One region of the Clostridium felsineum DSM 794 genome, then DNA from elsewhere that is predicted to be linked to it. Evidence: riboswitches for the same ligand, from Rfam matches in the RefSeq annotation. Region 1 holds a riboswitch; each other region holds the start of a gene.
What was found. Region 1 has a riboswitch for thiamine pyrophosphate ahead of CLFE_RS09775 (TatD family hydrolase). Riboswitches for the same ligand answer to the same signal wherever they lie in the genome.
Positions count from the first base shown of each region.

Region 2: linked by a shared signal. The riboswitch ahead of cytX (putative hydroxymethylpyrimidine transporter CytX) and the one ahead of CLFE_RS09775 (TatD family hydrolase) in region 1 are both predicted to bind thiamine pyrophosphate.
Region 3: linked by a shared signal. The riboswitch ahead of thiS (sulfur carrier protein ThiS) and the one ahead of CLFE_RS09775 (TatD family hydrolase) in region 1 are both predicted to bind thiamine pyrophosphate.

Region 1 covers NZ_CP096980.1:2,072,198-2,079,863, forward strand. Annotated here, with positions in the region: gene purH (bifunctional phosphoribosylaminoimidazolecarboxamide formyltransferase/IMP cyclohydrolase) at 1-610, shown strand, start outside; gene purD (phosphoribosylamine--glycine ligase) at 632-1,882, shown strand; TPP riboswitch at 1,951-2,054, shown strand; gene CLFE_RS09775 (TatD family hydrolase) at 2,106-2,843, shown strand; gene CLFE_RS09780 (MTH1187 family thiamine-binding protein) at 2,862-3,155, shown strand; gene CLFE_RS09785 (ABC transporter permease) at 3,127-3,879, shown strand; gene CLFE_RS09790 (ABC transporter substrate-binding protein) at 3,894-4,892, shown strand; gene CLFE_RS09795 (ABC transporter ATP-binding protein) at 4,852-5,610, shown strand; gene CLFE_RS09800 (hypothetical protein) at 5,645-6,499, opposite strand; gene CLFE_RS09805 (methyltransferase family protein) at 6,582-7,184, opposite strand; gene CLFE_RS09810 (response regulator transcription factor) at 7,336-7,666, opposite strand, start outside.
Region 2 covers NZ_CP096980.1:860,698-868,363, reverse strand. Annotated here, with positions in the region: gene cwlD (N-acetylmuramoyl-L-alanine amidase CwlD) at 1-41, opposite strand, end outside; gene CLFE_RS04150 (inorganic phosphate transporter) at 199-1,191, opposite strand; gene CLFE_RS04145 (DUF47 domain-containing protein) at 1,184-1,816, opposite strand; gene thiD (bifunctional hydroxymethylpyrimidine kinase/phosphomethylpyrimidine kinase) at 2,038-2,817, opposite strand; gene thiM (hydroxyethylthiazole kinase) at 2,844-3,665, opposite strand; gene cytX (putative hydroxymethylpyrimidine transporter CytX) at 3,658-4,833, opposite strand; TPP riboswitch at 4,900-5,005, opposite strand; gene CLFE_RS04125 (sensor histidine kinase) at 5,143-6,147, opposite strand; gene CLFE_RS04120 (response regulator transcription factor) at 6,144-6,815, opposite strand; gene CLFE_RS04115 (FtsX-like permease family protein) at 6,829-7,666, opposite strand, start outside.
Region 3 covers NZ_CP096980.1:1,030,350-1,038,015, reverse strand. Annotated here, with positions in the region: gene CLFE_RS04990 (type I phosphomannose isomerase catalytic subunit) at 1-513, opposite strand, end outside; gene CLFE_RS04985 (DUF2971 domain-containing protein) at 688-1,455, opposite strand; gene CLFE_RS04980 (thiamine phosphate synthase) at 1,569-2,150, opposite strand; gene thiH (2-iminoacetate synthase ThiH) at 2,147-3,253, opposite strand; gene CLFE_RS04970 (thiazole synthase) at 3,266-4,033, opposite strand; gene thiF (sulfur carrier protein ThiS adenylyltransferase ThiF) at 4,052-4,852, opposite strand; gene thiS (sulfur carrier protein ThiS) at 4,855-5,049, opposite strand; TPP riboswitch at 5,151-5,258, opposite strand; gene CLFE_RS04955 (HD domain-containing protein) at 5,484-5,969, shown strand; gene folP (dihydropteroate synthase) at 5,982-6,788, shown strand; gene folK (2-amino-4-hydroxy-6-hydroxymethyldihydropteridine diphosphokinase) at 6,796-7,623, shown strand.

The DNA of each region.
Region 1 (7,666 bases):
TGGTGGAATTGTTGCCTTAAATAAGACAGTAGATAAGGCTGCTGCAGAAGAAATGGTTAAAATATTTTTGGAAATAGTTATAGCTCCTGATTTTACAAGTGATGCACTAGAGGTACTAAAGTCCAAGAAAAATTTAAGAGTTATAAAAGCTAATAAAAAGCCTTCTGATAATTTTGAACTTGCAAAGGTTGATGGCGCAATGCTTGTTCAAAGTGCAGATGATAAACTTACTGAAAAAATAGAAGTAGTTACAGATAAGAAGCCAACGGATGATGAAATGAGAGATATGATTTTTGGAATGAAAGTAGTAAAGTATGTAAAATCCAATGCTATTGTTGTTGTAAAAAATGGTGCAGCTGTTGGAATTGGTGGAGGTCAGGTTAATAGAATTTGGCCAGCTAAAGATGCAATGGAAAGAGGAAGTGGTGCTACTGTTCTTGCATCAGATGCTTTCTTCCCATTTGGTGATATAGTAGAAGAAGCACATAAAAATGGAATTAAAGCTATAATTCAACCAGGTGGATCTATAAGAGATAAGGAATCCATTGATGGCTGCAACAAATACGGAATTTCAATGGTTATGACAGGAACAAGACATTTTAAGCACTAGTTTATATTTGGAGGTTAATGTATGAAGATTTTGCTTATAGGTTCAGGAGGACGTGAACATGCTATGGCATGGAAAATGGCACAAAATAGCACTGTTGAAAAAATATATTGTGCACCGGGAAATGGCGGAAGTGCAAAAGAAAATAAATGTGAAAATGTAAACTTAGAAAAAACAGAAGAACTTATAAAGTTTGCAAAGGAAAATAATATAGATTTAACGGTAGTCGGACCTGAAGCTCCTCTTGTTGAGGGAATAGTTGATGAATTTAAAAAGGCAGGACTTAAAATATTTGGACCAGGTAGTTTAGGAGCTAAGCTTGAAGGAAGTAAGTCTTTTTCTAAGGACTTTATGAAAAAATACAATGTTAAAACAGCTGAATATGCAGTCTTTGAAGATGCTAGTAAATCTCTTTCCTATTTAAAAAGCTGTTCATATCCTATAGTTATAAAGGCAGATGGTTTGGCAGCAGGCAAGGGAGTTGTAATTTGTGAGGATTACACTTTAGCAGAAGAAACTATTAAATCCTTTATGGTTGAAGATGTTTTCAAAGGTTCTGGAAAAAAAGTTGTAATTGAAGAATACTTAGAAGGTGTAGAGGCTTCAATTCTATCAATTACAGATGGAAAAACTATAATTCCTTTTGTGTCTTCAAAGGATCATAAACAAATTTTTGATGACAATAAAGGACCCAATACAGGTGGAATGGGAGCTATTTCTCCAAATCCCTACTGCACAGAAGCTGTACTTAAAAGTTTTAATGAAGAAATTTTAAAGCCTACTTTGGTAGGTATTCAAGAAGAAAGAATGGATTTTGTTGGAATAATTTTCTTTGGACTTATGATAACAAAAAAAGGAGTATATCTTCTTGAATACAATGTTAGACTTGGAGATCCAGAAACACAAGTAGTTTTATACTTAATGAAAAGTGATTTTGTTGATTTAATAAATGCTGCAATAGACAAAAAACTTAGTGATTTTGATTTAAAGTGGCATGAAGGAAATGCTTGCTGTGTAGTTGCTTCTTCAAAGGGATATCCTAAAAAATATAATACGGGTTATGAAATAAGTGGAATAGATGATGCAGGGGATAAAGTATTTTGTGCAGGTGTTAAGTTAGAGGATGGAGTGTATAAAACCTCAGGGGGAAGAGTTTTGTGCGCAACTGCTAAAGGAACTACTTTAGACGAAGCTATAGAAAGAGCTTATAGGGATATAGAAAAAATTAAATTTGACGGAATTTACTATAGAAAAGATATTGGAAGAGCAAAATAGGGAATATAGCTATTTACATTTGAAAAAATAAGTGGTAGCATAAAGATGCTGACAAAATTTAATATGTAAATTAGTGCTAGGGGTGCCTTTTGGCTGAGAGAAGTTATAAAAACTTTAACCCTTTGAACCTGATTCGGTTAATTCTGACGAAGGAAAGCTTTTATAACGTTAACTTAAAGCACTATGTTTATAGTGCTTTTATTTTTTTATTAGGGAGAAAAAAATGTTTGTAGATGCACATAATCATTTGGACTTTTTTGAGAGTAAAGAAAAACTAGACAAGGCATTAGGCATTATAAGAAATGAAGAAATACTTACACTTGGATGTTCCATGGATTGTAAAAGTTATGAATTTACGAAAAAACTAGCCGTGAAAAATAAAAATATTATTCCTTGCTTTGGTATTCATCCTTCTAAAGCTCATGAAAATTATAAAAAACTTGATAAATTTCATGAATATATAAAGGAGAGCAGAATAATAGGAGAAATAGGGCTTGATTATGTATGGGTTAAGGAAAAGGAAAAATATCCTTATATGAAAAAAGTTTTTATATATTTCTTAGAGCAAGCCAGAAGATACAATAAAATAACTAATATACATACAAAGGGTGCAGAAGGAGAAATATATAATTATATAAAAAAGTATAAGCTTAAAACACCTATAATTCACTGGTACAGCGGTGATAAAGACACTTTAAGAAAGCTTTTAGAATATGGCTGCTATTTTACTATAAGTGTTGATATTGAATATTCTAAGCTTTCTAAGGAAATTGTTCAATTCCTTCCTCTTGATAAAATACTAACAGAAACAGATGGACCAACTTCTCTTCAGTGGGTCAATGGAAGATATGGTTATCCAAGTGTAATTAAAGACATAGTAAAGGAAATAGCTAAAATAAAAAAGGTTAAAGAAGGTGAAGTTGAAAAAAGCATATTGAATAATTTTAAATCATTAATTTAAGAAAGAAGGATTTGTATTATGAAACCAGTTGTAAATGTAAGCTTGCAGGTACTTCCAGTTGTTGAGGAAAAAAGACTATATGAGGTAGTTGATAAGGTAATAGAATACATAAAAGCTTCAGGTGTAAAGTATATAGTTGGACCTATGGAAACTACTATGGAAGGTGATTTAGATACACTCATGGAAATAGTAAAAAAGGCTCAGGAAATATGCATTAAGGAAGGCTCAGAGAGAGTTGCATCTGTTGTAAAAATAGATTATAAGGCTGAAGGCGTGACTATGAATGAAAAAGTGGGAAAATATAAAGAATAAATTATATCCAGTAGCCGCTATAATAATTGTAATAGCAATGTGGCAGTTTATAGTGGATTTTAGAAAAATACCAGGGTATATAATTCCATCACCTAAGGATATATACCTAACATTAATTAGTGAGTTCAATGTGATAATTGACAACACGAAAGTTACAATTTATGAAGCACTTGTGGGATTTCTTATTTCTATAATTTTTGCTTTTATACTTGCTATAATAATGGATAGTTTTAAGGTTATTAGAAAGGCCATTTATCCTATAGTTGTTATCTCACAAACTATACCAACCATAGCAATTGCACCACTTTTTATAATATGGTTTGGCTTTGGTCCGCTGCCTAAGATAATAGTGGTTGTAATAACTTGTTTTTTTCCTATAGCAATAAGTCTTGTGGATGGTTTTGAAAAAATTGATAAAGACTATATAAATCTATTTAAAAGTATGAAAGCATCTAAACTTCAAATTTTCTATCATTTAAAGCTTCCATCCGCTATGGTAAATTTATTTTCTGGAATTAAAATAGCATGTACCTATATGATTATGGCAGCAGTTATAGGTGAATGGTTAGGTGGAGATGGAGGCATAGGTGTTTATATGGTAAGAGCAAAAAATGCCTATGCGCTAGACAAGGTTTTTGCAGCAATTGTCGTCATTGTGGTTATAAGTATAGTGTTAATTTATATTGTAGATTTTATCCAAAAGAAGATAATTCATTGGAAATAAGGAGAGCGATTAAAGTGAAAAAGAAAAGAATATTATCATTAATATCTGCAGTTGTTATGACAGCAATTGCTATTACAGGGTGTGCATCTAGTAGCAGTTCAAGTACTAAATTAGATAAAACGACTGTAATACTAGATTGGACACCGAATACAAATCATACTGGAATGTATGTAGCTTTAGATAAAGGTTACTATAAAGAAGAGGGTTTAGATGTAAAAATTCAACAGCCTTCAAGTGGCAGTGTTACTAATCTAATTGCTACTAATAAAGGAGATTTTGGTGTAAGCTATCAGGAAGATGTAACTTATGCTTTAACAAGTAAAACGCCACTTCCTATTAAGGCAATTGCAGCAGTTTTACAGCACAATACCTCTGGATTTGCAGCACCTAAAAGTAAAAATATTAAATCTATTAAGGATGCAGAAGGAAAAGTTTATGGTGGCTGGGGTTCACCTTCAGAGGAAGCAGTCATAAAGGCTATAATGGAGAAAAATGGAGCGGATTTTAGTAAGCTTAAAATAGTTAATATAGGAAATGATGATTACTTTGCAGCTACGAAAAAGAACGTGGATTTTGCTTGGATATTTGAGGGCTGGACAGGAATTGAAGCCAAATTAAAGGGTATTGATTTAGATTATGTAGCAGTTAAAGATTTAGATCCAGCACTTGATTATTATACCCCAGTTATAATAACAAATAATAAGATATTAAAAGAGAATCCAGATAAAGCTAAGAAATTTATGCGTGCTACAAAAGAAGGATATCAGTATGCAGCTAAACATCCAGAAGAAAGTGCAAAAATACTAAGAAAATATGCACCTGAAATAGATGAAAAATTAGCAGTAGAAAGTCAAAAATACATGGCAACTCATTATGCAGATGATATGTCAAAATGGGGAGAAATGAAGCCTAGTGTTTGGAAAAATTATGCTGATTTCCTAAAGAGCAAGGGGCTTATAAAGAAGGAGCTAAATGTTAAAGATGCATTCACAAATCAATTCTTATCAAAATAATAATAGAGTAAAGGTTATAGAAATCAAAAATATAACTAAAAGCTTTGATAAAGAAATTATACTAAAGGATGTTTCACTTTGCGTAAATAAAGGAGAATTTGTTTCGATTGTAGGACCTAGTGGCTCGGGTAAAAGTACTTTATTTAATATAATAGCGTCACTTATAGAAGTTGATAAGGGAGAAGTTAAAGTTTCTTCAGATATAGGTTATATGCAGCAAAAGGATTTATTAATGCCTTGGAAAACAGTTTTAAATAATGTTGTACTGCCACTTGACTTAAAGGGTGAAAATAAAAAGCAATCTAGATTAGAGGCTAAAAAGTATATTGAAATTATGGGCCTTAAAGGTTATGAAAATAAATATCCTTATGAGCTTTCTGGAGGGATGAAACAAAGGGCGAGTTTTCTTAGAACCTTTCTATCCTCAAGTGAAATAATGCTTCTCGATGAACCTTTTGGTGCACTTGATTCAATAACAAAAGGTAATATGCAGAAATGGATTCTTAAAATGAAAGATGTGCTTAAGAGAACTATACTTTTTATAACTCATGATATTGAAGAAGCTGTGCTTTTATCAGATAGAATATATGTACTGGGGTCAAAGCCGGGAAAGATAAAAGAGGAATTTAATATAGAATTTTTAAAAGAAGATAAAATAAAAAGGGAATTTTCCAAGGAATTACTAGAATATAAGAATAAAATAATTGAATTATTATAAATTTTAGCGGCAGAGATGCCGCTAAAATTTGCTTTTATTTTGATTTAAAAGGACAATGTCTATGTCTAGAAAGTCCTCTAAATCTTGGTATACACTTATTTACATCTATTACTGTAGGTATAAAAACTCCAGTTTTATTTTTTATGAATTGATTGACCTGTACATCTGTACCATTAGTTAATTGAATAAATTGAAATTTGTAATCATTTCCATCTGTACCTGTAACATAAATATTTTTTATATATCCATCCTTTTCTGTAGGGTGTCTTTCTTTTATTAGATGACACCAATCACCATAGGTTGTATCTACATAAAATTCTGCATTATGCATCCAACCATGATAAGGTGCACATAGAAAATCCTCTCCACGTAAATCAATATCAGAAATTTTATAATTACCATTTTCATAGATTAGGTATATAAAGCCATAATAATAGGCAAAGCTAGTGTTTCCTTTTACAGAAGGCTCTATGGTTTCTATTTCAAAAAAATATCTATAAATATCCGGAGAGTTAGTATTGTAAAGTCTATGAAGTTTTATTAAATTTATATGACCAACCTCGTTAAAAACACTAAGGTAATTGTTGTAATCAACTCTTTTTTTAAAATCATCATTAAAAAAGTTGTAGGATATAGGATAGGGTGCTTTACTATTTCCAATACTTCCACAACCACCTGTTGTTATTGAGGATGCTTCTCTTAAAAGGCTGAAATAGTTTATTATTGTGTTCTCCTCGGAATTGAACAAATAATTTGGCAACTTTATATCATTATAATTCCCAAAGTATTTATCAAAAAATTTATAATCAAAGTCCTTTATATTTATAGCAACTAATTTAGAAGGTCTAAAGTACTGTTCGTTAAAATTTAAAACCTCTGAATCATCCATATATAACCTCATACTATTATTGGTACATTAATAGTATATTTAAAACCTTAATAGTTGGTTAATAAAAGCATGAAGTTTCATCTTACCATATAAAAGGAAATAGGCAGTAGGTCCTTTTTTTATAATCATCAAATTCTTGTTTAAAATGTTCCTTTAAAGCTTTTTCTTCAATCTTTATTCTAATTCCATAGCAGAATATACAAATGATTAATACCACAATAGGTGCAAAAAAATTTCTAAATGAACATGCTATACCTACAAGACTAAGTATACTTCCCGTATAAGCTGGATTTCTTACATATCGGTAAAAGCCTTTTTGTATTAGATGCTGGTCAGATGTAGTTTGTACTGATAATGTAAAAGCCTTTTTTAATGTCCATACAGAATAGGAGCGGATTATTGTACCGGCTATTATTAATAAAATTCCTATATAGTAGAATACATGAGGAATAGTTAATCTTATTATATTAAAATCTGTAAAGTAAAAACCTACATAAAGGCTTAAAAAATATCCTAAAATTATTAGCCAAATTGAGCCTTTATCAGATTTTTTATTGCCGTTTCTCCCTCCCTTTGCAGTAAATATCCATATTAAAAATTCACATAAAAACATAAATCCTATTGAATAAAGAAATACATTATGTTCGAATGTATTATTAATTTTTGAAGCATCGAAAATATCCAAGAATATCACTCCATCTCACAAATTATTTCCTTTAGTAATTACTATTTTATGAATTTATGATATAGGTTTAAAGATGCCATAAGTAACAAGTAAAATAAAAAAATAAGTATATACATTACTTTAGTAACATATATACTTCAAATTTGTGTTATTATTTTAAAGATTCTATATACAGAGCTGAAAGTTGAGTTCTTCTTTCAAGATTTAACTTTTTTAATATTTTAGAGATACAATTTTTTACGGTACCTTCTGAAATAAATAGAATCTCAGATATTTGTTTATTACTATTACCATTGACAACGAGTTTTGTTATTTCTTTTTCTCTTTCAGTAAGAGAGTCTAGAAGAATATTTTCTTTTTTATTAGTTTTATTAGATAAATTCAGTGCATTTACAAGTTTTGAGGTTACTACAGGATCAAACATCATTTTATCCTCATAAGCCTCTTTGATACTTTTAAGTATATAATCTATTTCACTATCC
Region 2 (7,666 bases), 1.2 Mb from region 1:
ACTTTTATAAAACCTCTTAAAATTTTTTCTCTTTTTAGCACATTTTCATCTCCCTAACACCCTATAATTTTATATATATTTTGGGCAAAAAACCTAAAAATATTCTCTTTAAAATTAGAATGTTAAGAAGCTTCATAAATTTTAATGTACCTTTAACAATAAATGTATCAATATTAATTTTTATGTACTACAATAATGTTATCTTATAAAAAGTGCTAATAATGCTGCAATACCTGCACATACCGGCATAGTTATAACCCAGGCTACTAAAATATCCTTTGCAACCATCCATCTTACTGAAGATATTCTCTTAGAAGCAGCAACTCCCATTATTGATGTTGAAATTATTTGAGTTGTACTTACTGGAGCATGGAACATAGTTGCTGAAAATATTACAGCCGCAGCACCAGTTTCGGCAGCAAATCCATTTACAGGAGCAAGCTTTGCCATATTCATACCCATGGTTTTTATAATTTTATATCCACCAAAGGATGTCCCTAAAGCCATAGCAAGAGCGCATGCCGCTTTAACCCAAGCTGGTACTGAAAATGTTGTTAGAAGTCCTGAACTCATAAGCGCCATTGTTATTACACCCATGGATTTTTGTGCGTCATTTCCACCATGATTTAATGCCATAAGCATAGCTGATACAATTTGAGCTTTTGAGAAAATTTTACTTACAGATGCTGGCTTTGATTTACGGAATATCCATTCTATAATTATCATAACTATATATCCAACAAGGAATCCTATTACAGGTGATAAAAACAACCATAATACTATCTTATCAAAAAATCCAACCCAGTTTACAACACCAAAACTAGTCTTGTACATTATTGCTGCACCAATAAGACCGCCTATAAGTGCGTGAGAGGAACTACTTGGTATACCTAAATACCAAGTAATTAAATTCCATATAATAGCAGCAATAAGAGCCACAATAATAACACCTGGTACTATTTTAGATGGCTCGATAATACCATCTCCAACTGTCTTAGCTACTTTGTCACTCATAAAGGCTCCTAAGAAGTTTAATGCAGCAGACATGATAACTGCTGATTTCATGCTTAAAACTCTCGTTGAGACTGATGTTGCTATAGCATTAGCACTATCGTGGAAACCATTAATAAAATCAAATGTTAGAGCCAAAATTACGATAATAATTGTTATAAGCATAGCAGAACTAAGCATTCTTCATAGCAACTCCTTCTATAACATTAGCTAATGTTTCACATGCATCTAATGTTCTTTCCATATACTGATATATTTCTCTCCATTTTATTACATGAAGAAAATCTTTAGGATCAGTGTATTCTGTGAACAAAATTCTTACTGCTCTTCTGAAATTCAAGTCGCCTTCTTCTTCAATTCTATTTAAATTTACTATACATTCCTGCAATTTCTTGCTTTTTTTCATGTCTTTAAATTCTGTCATCATTGTAATAATTTCTTTAGCAGCCTTAACAACTAAATCTGCAAGGAATTTAGCTTCTTCTGTAGTGTTATGAACATCAAACATTACAAATCTACTGCTGCTTGCTTCCATAAGGTCAATAATGTCATCCATAAGAGTAGCAACACTATAAATATCTTCCCTATCAAATGGTGTTACAAACGTCTTATTTAATTCGTTTATAATATTATGCTGCTGATGATCACCCTTGTGTTCCATGTCTTTTATAACTTTCAACTTGTTCTCGCTGTCTTGTGGATTGTAAACATAATCCTTGAATAATAAAGAAGTTTCATAGATAGTATTTGAGCTTTCAATAAATAAATCAAAAAACTTATCATCTTTTGGGGATAAACTAAACATAATACTCCTCCTACAATATTTATATTTTTATTTTAGTAATTTAAACATTATAACCTAAAGCTTTAATCTCATTTTTACCCCTATAAACTAACAACATAACCCATAATATTATAACATATTGCAATAAAATAATCATCCTATTATTTATTATGTATTTATAAAGTATATATTACTAAAATAATTAAAAAGAGGAATATTTGTTAATCTCCTCTTAATCAAAATTAGTATTTATACATATGCATAAGTGGTCCTGAACCCTTTCCCAAATTAAGCTTAGCCTTAAGTGATCCTGTTAAATAGGTTTTAGCATTTTCTATACTTTCACTAAGACTTTTATCTTCTGCTAAATTACATGCTATAGCTGATGAAAGTGTACATCCTGTACCATGTGTATTGGGATTGTCTACTTTTTCTCCTCTGTACCAATTTATTTTTCCATTTTCATAAAGTAGATCTGTTGCTGAATTAATTAAATGACCGCCTTTAATCAATATTCCTCCACTTACTATTTCTGAAATTTTCTTTGCAGCTTTTACCATGTCCTCTTCTGTTATAATTTCAAATCCACAAAGAACCTCTGCTTCCGGTATGTTAGGTGTTATTACTCTCCCTAGTGGTAATAATTTTGATATAAGTTTATCCATTGCTTCATCAGATAATAATTTACTTCCACTGGTAGAAACCATAACTGGATCTATTACTATATTTTCTGCTTTATACTCTAGTAATTTACAAGAAATAACATCAATAATTCTGCTATTAGAAACCATGCCTATTTTTATTGCATCAGGATGAATATCCTCAAAAATACAATCAAGCTGTTTAGCAACAAACTCTGGAGTTGTATCCATGATTCCATATACACCCGTAGTATTTTGTGCGGTAAGTGCTGTAATGGCACTCATTGCATACATTTTATGTGCAGTTATAGTTTTAATATCTGCTTGAATTCCTGCGCCTCCACTACAATCTGATCCTGCAATAGTTAAAACTTTTTTTATCATTTTACTCCATCTCCTCTGCAAATTTAATATTCCTTATATTTTGCACCCTTTTCTAGCTTATCTCCTGTTAAATTAAATACTTCGTCTATTATATAATTTCTATAAGTTACGTTTCCATCTCTTTCCTTAAGCCTACTATGTGCTAGTTCTCCACAAAGCCCCATGGCAGATATTGATGCTGCTACTGCTTCTAAAAAATTATCTTTATTTGCACTAATATAAGCCGATGTCATTGCTGTAAGCATACATCCTGTACCTGTAATTTTACTCATACTAACATTACCATTTCTAATTACATAAGCTTTATTTTTATCTGCTACAATATCTATTGGTCCTGTAATTGCAATTACTGCTCCTACTTTTTCAGAGAATTCTTTAGCAAATTTAATGGCCGTATGAAGGTTACTATCACTTATTTTATCTTCAATATCTGCATCAACTCCTTTAGTTGAACCTTTACCTAAAGCTAATACTTTTATTTCTGAAATATTTCCACGAATAGCGGTAAACTTAACTTCTTCAATTAATTTTAGAGTTGTATCACATCTAAGTTTACAAGCTCCTACCCCCACAGGATCAAGTATAACCGGATGCCCGAGTTTATTTGCTTTTTTCCCTGCCTTAATCATTGCTGGTATAGTTCTCTGATTAAGTGTTCCTATGTTAATATTAAGCCCACTGCATATAGATGTAATCTCCTCCACTTCTTCTATATCATCTGCCATAATAGGCGAGGCTCCACAGGCAAGAAGAATGTTAGCACAATCATTTGCTGTAACGTAATTTGTTATGTTGTGTATTAATGGATTAAGATTCCTTACTTTTTGTAATCTTTCTTTAAACATCTCTATTTCCTCCAAACATTATATTTTTAAAGCAACATAATATCGCCGTTATTGTCATTGCTGGTATAGTACTACCGATTGGTGTATCAACACTAATAAAGAAACGATAAATAACAAAACCAATAACCCAAATAATTAAATTTGACATATTATATTTATCATTATGATATTCTTTTTTTATAATAAAGAAATCTACTATAAGAATAGAAATCATTGGGGCAAACACCGAACTAATAAAATATAAAAAATTCTCATATTGTTCAATGGGTGTAAAATATGAAAGTATCATACCTAAAATACAACTTCCTATTGCTATATGTTTACCTTTTACACCTTTTATAACACTTTCCGCACTTACTCCTGCTGAATATGCATCCAAAAATGTAGTAGTAACCGTGGAGAATATAATTATTATAAGAGCAATACTTCCACCACCAACACTTAGTATGATTTTGGAAATATCACTTTTCCCAGTGAAAACTGTAGCACCAAGTCCTATAATATACATCCAAGAGCTAGTGAAAAAATAAACTATTACACTAACCGCTGTTGCTTTTTTAGGTTTTTCTGCAATTCTTGTATAGTCTGATATAAGCGGTAACCATGAAAGTGGCATAGCTATTGCTAACTCCATAGCACCTGAAAAGCTAATATTTCCTACATATACAGGTTTTCTAACATCTTTGAATATAACAGTACTTAAAGCTATTGTTGTAATAAACAAAGCTGCCATAGCAATTGTATTTAATTTGCTTAAATTTTTAACTCCAACTAATATCCATATAATAATTAAAAATCCTATTACTATAATCCACATTAATTTTCCACCTACATTAAGTGTAGAATTTGCAGCATTAGCACCACTTAATATCATTACTGCTGTCCATCCAATTAGTTGTAGAATATTAATTATAGAAAAAAATAATGATCCTCTTTGTCCAAATGAATTTTTTACTGTCTCCATTGAACTTTTTCCTGTTATTCCACCAATTAGACCTGCAAAGTACAATAATATACATCCAACTAAATGGCCGATAATTATAGCCATTATTCCCTTTTTTAATCCTATAGGTGCAATTAATGTTCCTGTCAAAATTTCTGCTATCGATATTGCTGCTCCAAACCAAATAAGTCCATTTGAAAATACTGATGTTTTTTTGTCTTCCATAAGCCTATCATCCTTTTTAAGTAAAAAATAAAAGCGGAGAATAACCTTTTCTGGCACTCTCCGCAATAAATCAAACATACAATTTCCTACGTTGGCATTATCCAAATCAGGTATAAGGGTCGAAGCTTTATACTTCCTCTCAGCCTGAACACAAGCTCCCCTACTTTATTTAATTTTTAATCAAAATAAATTATACCACTTCTTATTAAATCATTCTACAAAAATAGTCATTAAAATTGTAGTAAAGAATCTTCCGGCAAATTAATACTCTTAACAAATATTATCTAAAGTTTAAATTTAAATTATTATTTATTCTTGAATTATTATTTTCACCTTTGTGCCGTGCTTTGAAGCAGATGTTATACGAATATCATGTCCTAACTTCTTTGCCAGTTTATAACTCAAATATAATCCTACTCCTGTTGATACAGATTTCTTTCGCCCATTCAATCCAGTGTATCCCTTTTGAAAAACTCGCCTCATGTCTTCCTCTTCAATTCCAATTCCTGTGTCCTCAACAAACAATTTCTGATTACGAAAATTATTCTCTCCATAAATATGTATAACTCCATTTTCATAAGAGTATTTTACAGCATTATCTAAAACTTGTTTTACAATAAAACATAGCCATTTTTCATCACTATTTACTTCAAAATTCAAATTTTTAATGTCTAAATTAATGTATTTATTATTAATATTCGAATATTCAGTTTTTAGACATTTATTTACAATCCCTTGTAAATTCACATTGCTGATTTGACAGTCCTTTGAAAAATCATTTAGCTGACTATAGCAAATTGTTTTCTGAATCATATCTTCAATTTTAATAATTTCATCTGAAATATTATACAGCACCTTTTCTGTTGGATTGTCTAAGCTATTTTCAATTATTAATTTAGTTGCTGCAATAGGTGTTTTTACTTCATGAACCCAAGTCTCAATAAATTCAATATCTTCAATCTTCCTTTCTTCAAATATGTCCATTTTCCTTTCAGCATTTCTCTTCAACTGCATCATCAACTTCGTATATAATTTTCGTTCATACGATGTTGGCTTTGGCAATGAAACAATAAAATCCAAATCTTCATTTCCAATCAATTCCGAAAGTTTTTTACAATATCTATTTAATCTTATATAATCCACAATTATATATATAACAAAAATAAAAAATACCACTACTATAGAATAAAAACCATTCGTTTTAAAAAATGCACAGTTTTCCGAAAGTGCAATTATCATACCTGGAAATACCACAAATAATAAAGCTAAAATAAAAAGTTCAATTTTTTCTTTTAAATAATCTGACACTTTCATATGATATATCCTTCATTTCGAATGGTCTTAATCATATTTTTGCATCCAATATCATTTAATTTCTTACGAAGTCTTGTGATATTTACGGTTAGTGTATTGTCATCAATAAATTTCTCATCACTCCAAAGCGTTCTCATTATTCTTTCTCTACTTACTATTTTTCCCTGATTTTTTAGTAATATTTTAAGAATTCCCATTTCATTATGTGTAAGTTCATCTCTTATATTTCTACGTGAAATCATTCCATTATCAGCATTAAAAATCAATTCTCCAAATGATAAAATATTGCTATCAACTTCATTATAAGAATATGTTCTTCTGAGCATTCCTTTTACCTTTGCTAATAAAACTTCAATAGAAAACGGTTTTATAAGATAATCATCTCCGCCCATATTAGTACCAAGAACAATATCTGTTTCCGAATCTCTTGCAGATACAAAAATAATGGGTGCTTTTGAAATTTCCCTTATTTTCTCACACCAACAGAATCCATCATTTCCAGGTAAATTAATATCCATTAAAATAAGTTCTGGTTTGAAAGTAATAAATTCATCTATTATCTTTTTAAATTCCACAATTCTAAGACATTGAAACCCCTGTTTTTCAATATTTTCGCATATTATTTCACTAATATTAGGATCATCCTCTACTACCATAATCTTATACATACTATTCCCTCCATTACGAAACAGCGTTATTACTCCATATTGTTTTCATATATCCTTTTACTGAAAACAGATAAAAAATACTATAAATTATAAAATATATTACCACAACCAGAAGTGCATATACAAGTATTGGAGAATCTGTAGTCAAAGTATACATCATATTCTGATATGTTTTTAGCATGACCATCATATGAATCACAGCTACCATAAAAGGTAGAAAAAACACAACAGCAATCTGCCTTCTTACTGATTTTAATACCTCTTTTTTTGACATTCCGATTTTTCTTAAAATTTCATATCTTCCTATATCATCACGTGCTTCCATAAGCTGTTTATAAAAAATAATACTACTTGCTGCCATTAAGAATAAAATACCTAAAAACAAGCCAATAAAAATATATGCGCCATACATGTTAAAGAGTAATTGATGATACTCAAGATAAGACTTGTCATGATTTTCAGCAGGTATAATAGTATTCAATTTCTTATAAAGGTCGCTTAATTCCAATGGATTTTCAAACTTGAATCCTGTATAATGACAAACTGTGTATAAATCTTTTGAAGCAAAATATTCTTCATAGTCTGAATCTGCTAGAACTAATGTTGTTCTTGCATGAGCTGCTCCAATATATTTGAATAATGATACATCTAAAATATTAAAATTAATAATACCACTATCTGTCTTTACCTTAACTTTATTATTTTTTATTTGCTTATTATATTCATCTCCATAATTCCCATCTAGGAAAAGACATTTACCTTTGGATAATTTCGATACAAAAATAGCTCCTTTATTGCCTTTAGATTCTATTGCCTCAGTATCTTTTACTACCTTTTGATAATCACTAAAT
Region 3 (7,666 bases), 1.0 Mb from region 1:
TATCATACCACTTCTTACAAGACACACGTCTCCTTTTTTTACATGTATTTTATTCATGTATTTATCAAGCTTTCCTGTTTCTATGCCTTCTTTAAGTAATTCTTTAGTACAATTTTCTGTAGTTCCTACTACTAATGCCGCCCCATCTTCTGCATCAATTACATACCAAACCTCTGTTTTACCCATATCATTCTCTATTTTTTTTGCATATTCATCATTTGGATGTACTTGAACAGAAAGATCACTTTTAGCATTTATAAGCTTTATAAGAAGAGGAAACCATTCTTTTTTTATTTTTGTACCTATAACTTCACTCTCTTTTTCTTTTATTAAATCATCAAGTCTTTTACCCTTAAATTCACCATTAGAAATTACACTTGTTCCATTTTTATGACAAGCTACGTCCCAACTTTCCCCAATACTGCCTTCAGGTAAATCCTTCCTAAACTTTTCTAAATCTCTTCCACCCCAAATTTTTTCATAATATAAATGTTTAAATTTTAATGGATACATATTTATATTCGCTGCATAAACATTTAGTATAAGTTATAATGTTATAACGTTTAATGTAAAAGCAGCTCCACCCTCCTTTATACTAAAATATCTTTCCCTACTTTTAGTTATTATTTTAACACAAAATTGTAACATAGTAAAATTAGTCTATAAATATTTTATGCTTAACTTTATCTAAGTAGATATATCCTTGTTATTAAATTCGAATAACTTTCCCTCTTTCTTTTCCACTTCATATACTGGACAATGAATATACTCCTTTGTAATATTTTTAATTTTTTCTTTATTTTCTTCACTGCAATTTAATCCTAAGTATATTCCTTCAGGCTTTATAGGACAAATAATACCTGAGTTCTTATCCTTATGTGCTTTTAATATTATTCTCCATTCTTTTTCATAACTCCAGCTTACATGCTTTATTTGCATAAGAAAAAAAAGTAGGTACATTCTATCTTCTCCATCATCCTTAAACACCCTTTCTAAAAACTTTGTAATATCGTATTTTTCAGTTTCATACCTTATTGGAATTATATACTTTGAAAATTTATTCATATAGTTTAAATCAAAGAAATTATATTGTATGCAAATTCCAGTATGATTGTTTGCATAATGTGCCCACATCGGCATACTATTAAGCTCTTCTGAAAAGCAACATATTTTTATATTGTTTCTAAGTCCATTAATATAGTCTTCTATACTGACTTTATTAGTATAATTTGAGAGTACAGCTTTATCAAAAAAAACTCCACATGAATCAAAAGGATCATTAAATTTATCCGGATTTGCGAACCATATTTTATTATCTTTAAGTGCACTAAGTCTGTTTTCGTCAATGATTTCATACTTATATAACTTTTTAGGAAAATTTCTATACTTTAATTTATAAGCTTCGTCTTTTCTGCCATCAAAAAGTAGCTTAATAAATTCATCTATCCATTCCATTTTACATAATCTCCTTAAAATAGTATAAGCTTTATTCTTTCCATTTTAATAAGATATTATAAAATAAAAGATTTCACACGTTTATATATTTATAGCATGTGAAATCTTTTATTTTATATAATTTTTTTGATAAGTCTTTTAACTACAGCGGGATCTTTCATAGCAGAAGACATAATTGCAGCTCCCTTAGCACCTGAATTCATTACTTCTACTATATTTTTTTCACTAATACCCCCAATGGCAATTTCAGGTATAGTTATCTCCCTTGCTATATGCCTTAAAAACTCCGTTCCTTTTCCTTTAAGTCCCTTTTTACATTCTGTTTCATATATATTTCCCACAAGAATGTAGTCCGCCCCATTTTCCTCTGCTCTTTTAGCTTCCTCTATACTATGAATGGATACTCCATTTTTTATAATTTTACTTCCACCTTTTTGAATAAAATCTATGAATCTTGACTGGTATGCATATGCTTTTATTTCTTCCGCTACTCTTAAGTTTCCATTTACAATTAAATTAGCCTCATACCTATCAGTAATATCTTTCATTTTACTGGCAACCTTATATAATTCTTCATAACTTAAATCCTTTTCTCTTAAAATTATATTTTTAGTGCCATAATCTAGTGCCTTTTCAATACATCCAAATAAATTATCATGTAAAATTAATTTTCTATTAGTAACTACATAAATCATAATGCATTTTCAAAATCCTTGAATACAGGATTGTATCCTAATTCTTTTATTTTATTATAAACCTCAGCTACGCTTCTTTTATCATTTGTATCAAATTGTCCTTCTCCCTTATCCTTTATACTATGTCCTCCAACTTCTGTGGAAACCCCCGCTGACATTTTTGTAACTCCCATTGGAATTAGACTATCTCTAAAACTTGCTGGTTCTCGTGTGGTTATATTAGTCCCTGCTCTTGGCAAAAACATTTTATAAGCTAAGATTACCTGTACAATATTTTTATCATTTACATCATATACATCATTAAAACTTCCTGCATGTGGCCTTATTCTTGGAGCTGACATAGAAATTTCAACGCTTGGAAACTTTTCTTGTATATACATAGCATGTAATCCTGTAAAAAATGCTTCTTGTCTCCATTTATAAAGACCTAAAAGTGCTCCTGCTCCTATAGAATGAATACCTGCCTTGCAAACTCTTTCTGGTGCATCGAGTCTAAATTTAAAATTCTTTTTTGGTCCACTTAAATGTACCTTTGAATATTTTTCTTCATTATAAGTTTCCTGATAAATAGTCAAACTATCTGCGCCTGCCTCTACCAACTCTTTGTATTCATCAACTTCAAGTGGATATATTTCTATACATATTGAACTAAAATATTTCTTAAGTAGCTTTATTGCATCTCTTATATAGGAAACAGGGGTTTGAACCTTTGATTCACCTGTAAGAACTATTATATTCCTCATACCTGTTTCATATATAGCTTTAGCTTCTTTTTCTATTTCCTCCATGGTAAGCTGTTTTCTTTTTATTTTATTTTTTACATTATATCCACAATAAGCACAACCATTAACACAAAAATTTGCAATATATATAGGCGTATATAACACTACCGTTTTTCCAAAATTTTTAAGTGATATTTCTCTAGCCTTTTGTGCCATAACCTCTAAATAGTTTTCTGCTGCAGGTGATAGCAGTTTCAAAAAATCTTTTTCATGAATAATATCTTTGTGTAATATTTTTTCTATATCTTCCTTTGTTACTTTTGAAAAAAAGCTTTCAAAATCAAAATCCCTATATTCCTGTAATTTTTCATAAAAACTCATTTTATTCACTTCCTATCGTAAAAATCCTGTAAGTGGAGATGATGCTGATGCATATTCTCTTTCTGCTCCAAGCTTTGCTCTATATGCCATTCTACCTGCTCTAACTGCAAGCGAAAATGCTTCTGCCATATCTACTGGATCTTCTGCTGTTGCTATAGCTGTATTTACAAGCACTGCGTCAGCTCCCATTTCCATAGCTAATGCCGCATCAGAAGGTTTTCCTATTCCTGCATCTACAACTACAGGCACTTCATTTATTTCTTCTATTAAAATTTTAAGCATTTCTTTAGTCCTAAGTCCCCTATTACTTCCAATTGGAGCTCCTAGTGGCATAACAGCTGCTGCTCCAACATTTACAAGTCTTCTCGCATCCATTAGATCTGGATTTATATATGGAAGCACAGTAAAGCCTTCTTTTACTAAAGCTTCAGTAGCCTTTATAGTTTCATAATTATCTGGCAATAAATATTTATTATCTGATATAACTTCTATCTTAACCCAATTTCCACAACCAGCCGCTTTAGCTATTTTAGCTAGTCTTATAGCTTCTTCAGCATTTCTAGCCCCTGACGTATTTGGAAGAAGTATTAAATCTTCGCCTATAAAATTAAGTATATTATCATTCTGAGATGTTATATCAACTCTTCTAAGCGCTACCGTAATAACCTTTGATTTTGACTTATTCATAATTTGTGGTATTAATTCATTAGAACTTAATTTACCTGTCCCAACAAAAAGTCTATTTTCTAATTTAACTGAACCTATTTGCAATTCGTCCACTTTAATTCCTCCTAAATTTTATTTATCTTCCATTATTATTCTAAGTACTGCATTTGCCTCATGATTAGCTGCTATAGAAACCCTTGGTGCCATAAGTCCTAAACCCACTTTTGCCTCATTTTCTCCATCACCTACAAGATAAAAATTTTCATTTATTTTTTTTGTTACTATGCTATTACTAGTAAAATATCCTGCCATACCAGAAGCCCCAACTATTTTTTTGTCCTTCATTTTGGTAAGAACACTATTTACAAGCTCTGACTTACATATTGGATTATCAAAAGCTTCTACAACTATATCAACAGCCTTAAAAATCTCTTCTACATTTTCTTCACTTATAAAAGCATCTATTGTGTCCACTTTTACAAATGGATTACACTCACTTATTATTTGTTTAAGTGCCTCTGTTTTTTTCATACCTATATGTTTTATAAAATAATGCTGTCTATTTAAGTTACTTGGTTCAACCACATCAAAATCCACAAGTAATAACCTACCTATACCTATTCTGGCAAGGCTCACAGCAACATTTGATCCTAATCCTCCAAGACCAGCTATACCAACAAATGCCTCCTTTACCCTTGTATGCACCTTAGGTGTATGTCTTGCCACAAGCTGTGCTTCCATATCTTCTTTTTTAGGTATCTCACCTTTTTTTATAAAAACGATGTTATCTTCTTTTTTTAACACTACATTTTCTTTCATAATAAAACCATTATAAATAACAACATCTGCATCACTTTTTATTTCTTCTTTAAGCTCCATTAGTGTAGTATTAATTCCAACCTCTCGGGGTCTTTCATTTACATATACTCTCATTTTTAGCCTCCTCCAACAAATCTAATTATTTCTACTTTAGAGTCACTTGAGAGTTTTTTTCGTTTGTATTCATTTTTATCAACTATTTCTAAGTCCACTTCCACAACTACTTTATTACTTTCTATGTTCAATTTTTTTAAAAGTTCATAAACTGTTGTTTCCTCATAAAGTTCCATGTCTTTTCCGTTTACTACCATTAAATCACCTCTTTTATATAAATAAAAAAGAGAAGCAAAATTGCTTCCCTCATAACTTTCAATTAAAACATATAAACTTCTGCGCAGAATTATATGTAATAAGATCTGATGATATTATCTCCCTACGTTGGCATTATCCAAATCAGGTTATGAGGGTCTGGAATCACATTCCACTCTCAGCCTGTCTACAGGCTCCCCAGTAACAATATTTAGTTTTTATATTTTTAATTTAGCATAACAAAACAAAAAATGCAAATTTTTATTGAAGCTATTTTAAATTTTCATTACTTAAAATGTATAGAAAACCATGCAATGGATATAGATATATAATACTTACTCCACATAATTTATGTTTTAAAAATTTAATAATATTATTTTTAAGAAATATTTTTTAATGATATAATATTGTATAAATATTTTCATTAGGAGTGTTTATGGAAAAACTTGATAGAATAAATTTAATATTAAATCATAGAAATTTTAAAAATTATTTATCCAAAACCCTAAAATATGAAAAGGGTCGAAAATTTTGTTCTCATACCTTAGAACATTTTCTTGATGTTGCAAGAATCTCGTACATAATTGTTCTTGAAGAAAAGCTAGACATAAAAAAGGATATAATTTATGCCTCTGCCCTCCTTCACGATATAGGTAGATGGCAACAATATGAAAGCGGCATTCCTCATTCTACTGCAAGTGCAAACCTTTCAATAGATATCTTAAAAGATTGCAACTTTAATTCTTTAGAAATTGAACTTATAATTGAAGCTATTAAAAATCATGGAAAAGTAAATTCAATTTCGCATTTAAGCTCTATACTTTATAGAAGTGATAAACTTTCAAGAAATTGCTTTAATTGTTCTGCTTACGCAGAATGTAATTGGAGTTACCATAAAAAAAATTCAAGCATAAAATATTAAGGAGTAATCAAAATGAGAATAGGTAACAAAGATTTTTTAATAGGTAAAAGGACCTATATAATGGGAATTTTAAATGTAACACCTGACTCCTTCTCTGATGGAGGAAAATTCAACAATTTAGATAATGCCCTAAAACATGCTGCTAAACTTATAGAAGATGGTGCAGACATAATCGATATTGGTGGTGAATCAACAAGACCAAATCATTCACCTGTTGATAAAAACGAAGAATTAGACAGAGTTATTCCAATAATAGAAGCTTTAGTTCATGAGTTTGATATTCCCCTTTCAATAGATACTTATAAAGGTGAAGTAGCTGAGGCTGCCTTAAAAGCTGGTGCTCATCTTGTTAATGATGTATGGGGTTTTAAAAAGGATTCATATATAGCTAAGGTTGCTGCAAAATATGATGTTCCATGCTGTCTAATGCATAATAGACAAGACTTAAATTATATTGATTTTCTTGAAGATGTCATTAACGATTTAAAAGAAAGCATTAATATAGCACTAGACGCAGGTGTAAAAAAAGAAAATATAATGATAGATCCTGGAATAGGTTTTGCTAAAAGCTTTGAGCAGAATTTATCTTTAATGAATAATTTAGAAAAACTTAAAATTTTAAATTTTCCTATGCTTCTAGGTACTTCTAGAAAATCTATGATAGGTAATATTTTAAATTTGCCACCAAACGAAAGAGTTGAAGGTACAGCTGCAACTTCAGTTATCGGAGTTACTAAAGGCTGTGATTTTATTAGAGTTCATGATGTTCTTGAAAATAAAAGAGCCTGTACTGTAGCAGATGCCATATTAAGGAGATGAGCAAACTTTGGACAAAATAACTATAGAAGATTTTGAAGTATTTGCGTATCATGGTGTGTTGGAAGAAGAAAAAACACTTGGACAAAAATTTTTATTATCCCTATACTTAGATTTAGATTTAAGAAAATCAGGGATATCAAAAGCTTTAAATGATACCGTAAATTACGCTGAACTATTAGATAATATAGAAGAAGAATTTACAAAACAAAGTTTCGATTTAATAGAAACTGCTGCTGAAAAAATAGCAGAGTTTATTTTGCTAAACTACAATTTAGTTAAAGCCGTTAAGGTAATCCTAAAAAAACCTTGGGCTCCTGTAAAAAAACATGTGAAATGTATTTCTGTAGAAATCGAAAGAAGTTGGCATACAGCTTATATAGGTCTTGGTTCTAATATTGGAAATAAAGAAGAAAATTTAAAAGAAGCCCTTGCACTTATAGAAAAAAATTTCCAATGCGTTTTAACTGAAGTTTCTAATTTCTATATAACAAGACCTGTTGGTTATTTAAATCAAGATAATTTTTTAAACTGTGCTGCTGAAATAAAAACCTTAATGTCACCAAACGAACTAGTGGACTTTTTTCTAAGAATTGAAGAAACCTTAAAACGAAAAAGAACAGTACACTGGGGACCACGAACCATTGATTTAGATGTTTTACTTTATGATAATCTAATTACAGATGATCCTCACATAACCTTACCTCATCCTAGAATGACAGAGCGACTTTTTGTTTTAACTCCACTATGTGATATAAATCCTAATTTAGTCCATCCAGTCTTAAATGATAGAATAATAAATATAAAAAATAATTTATCTAAAGTACAAGTACTATAAAACTAAAAGTAAATCTTGAAAATTTAATTTTATCAAGATTTAC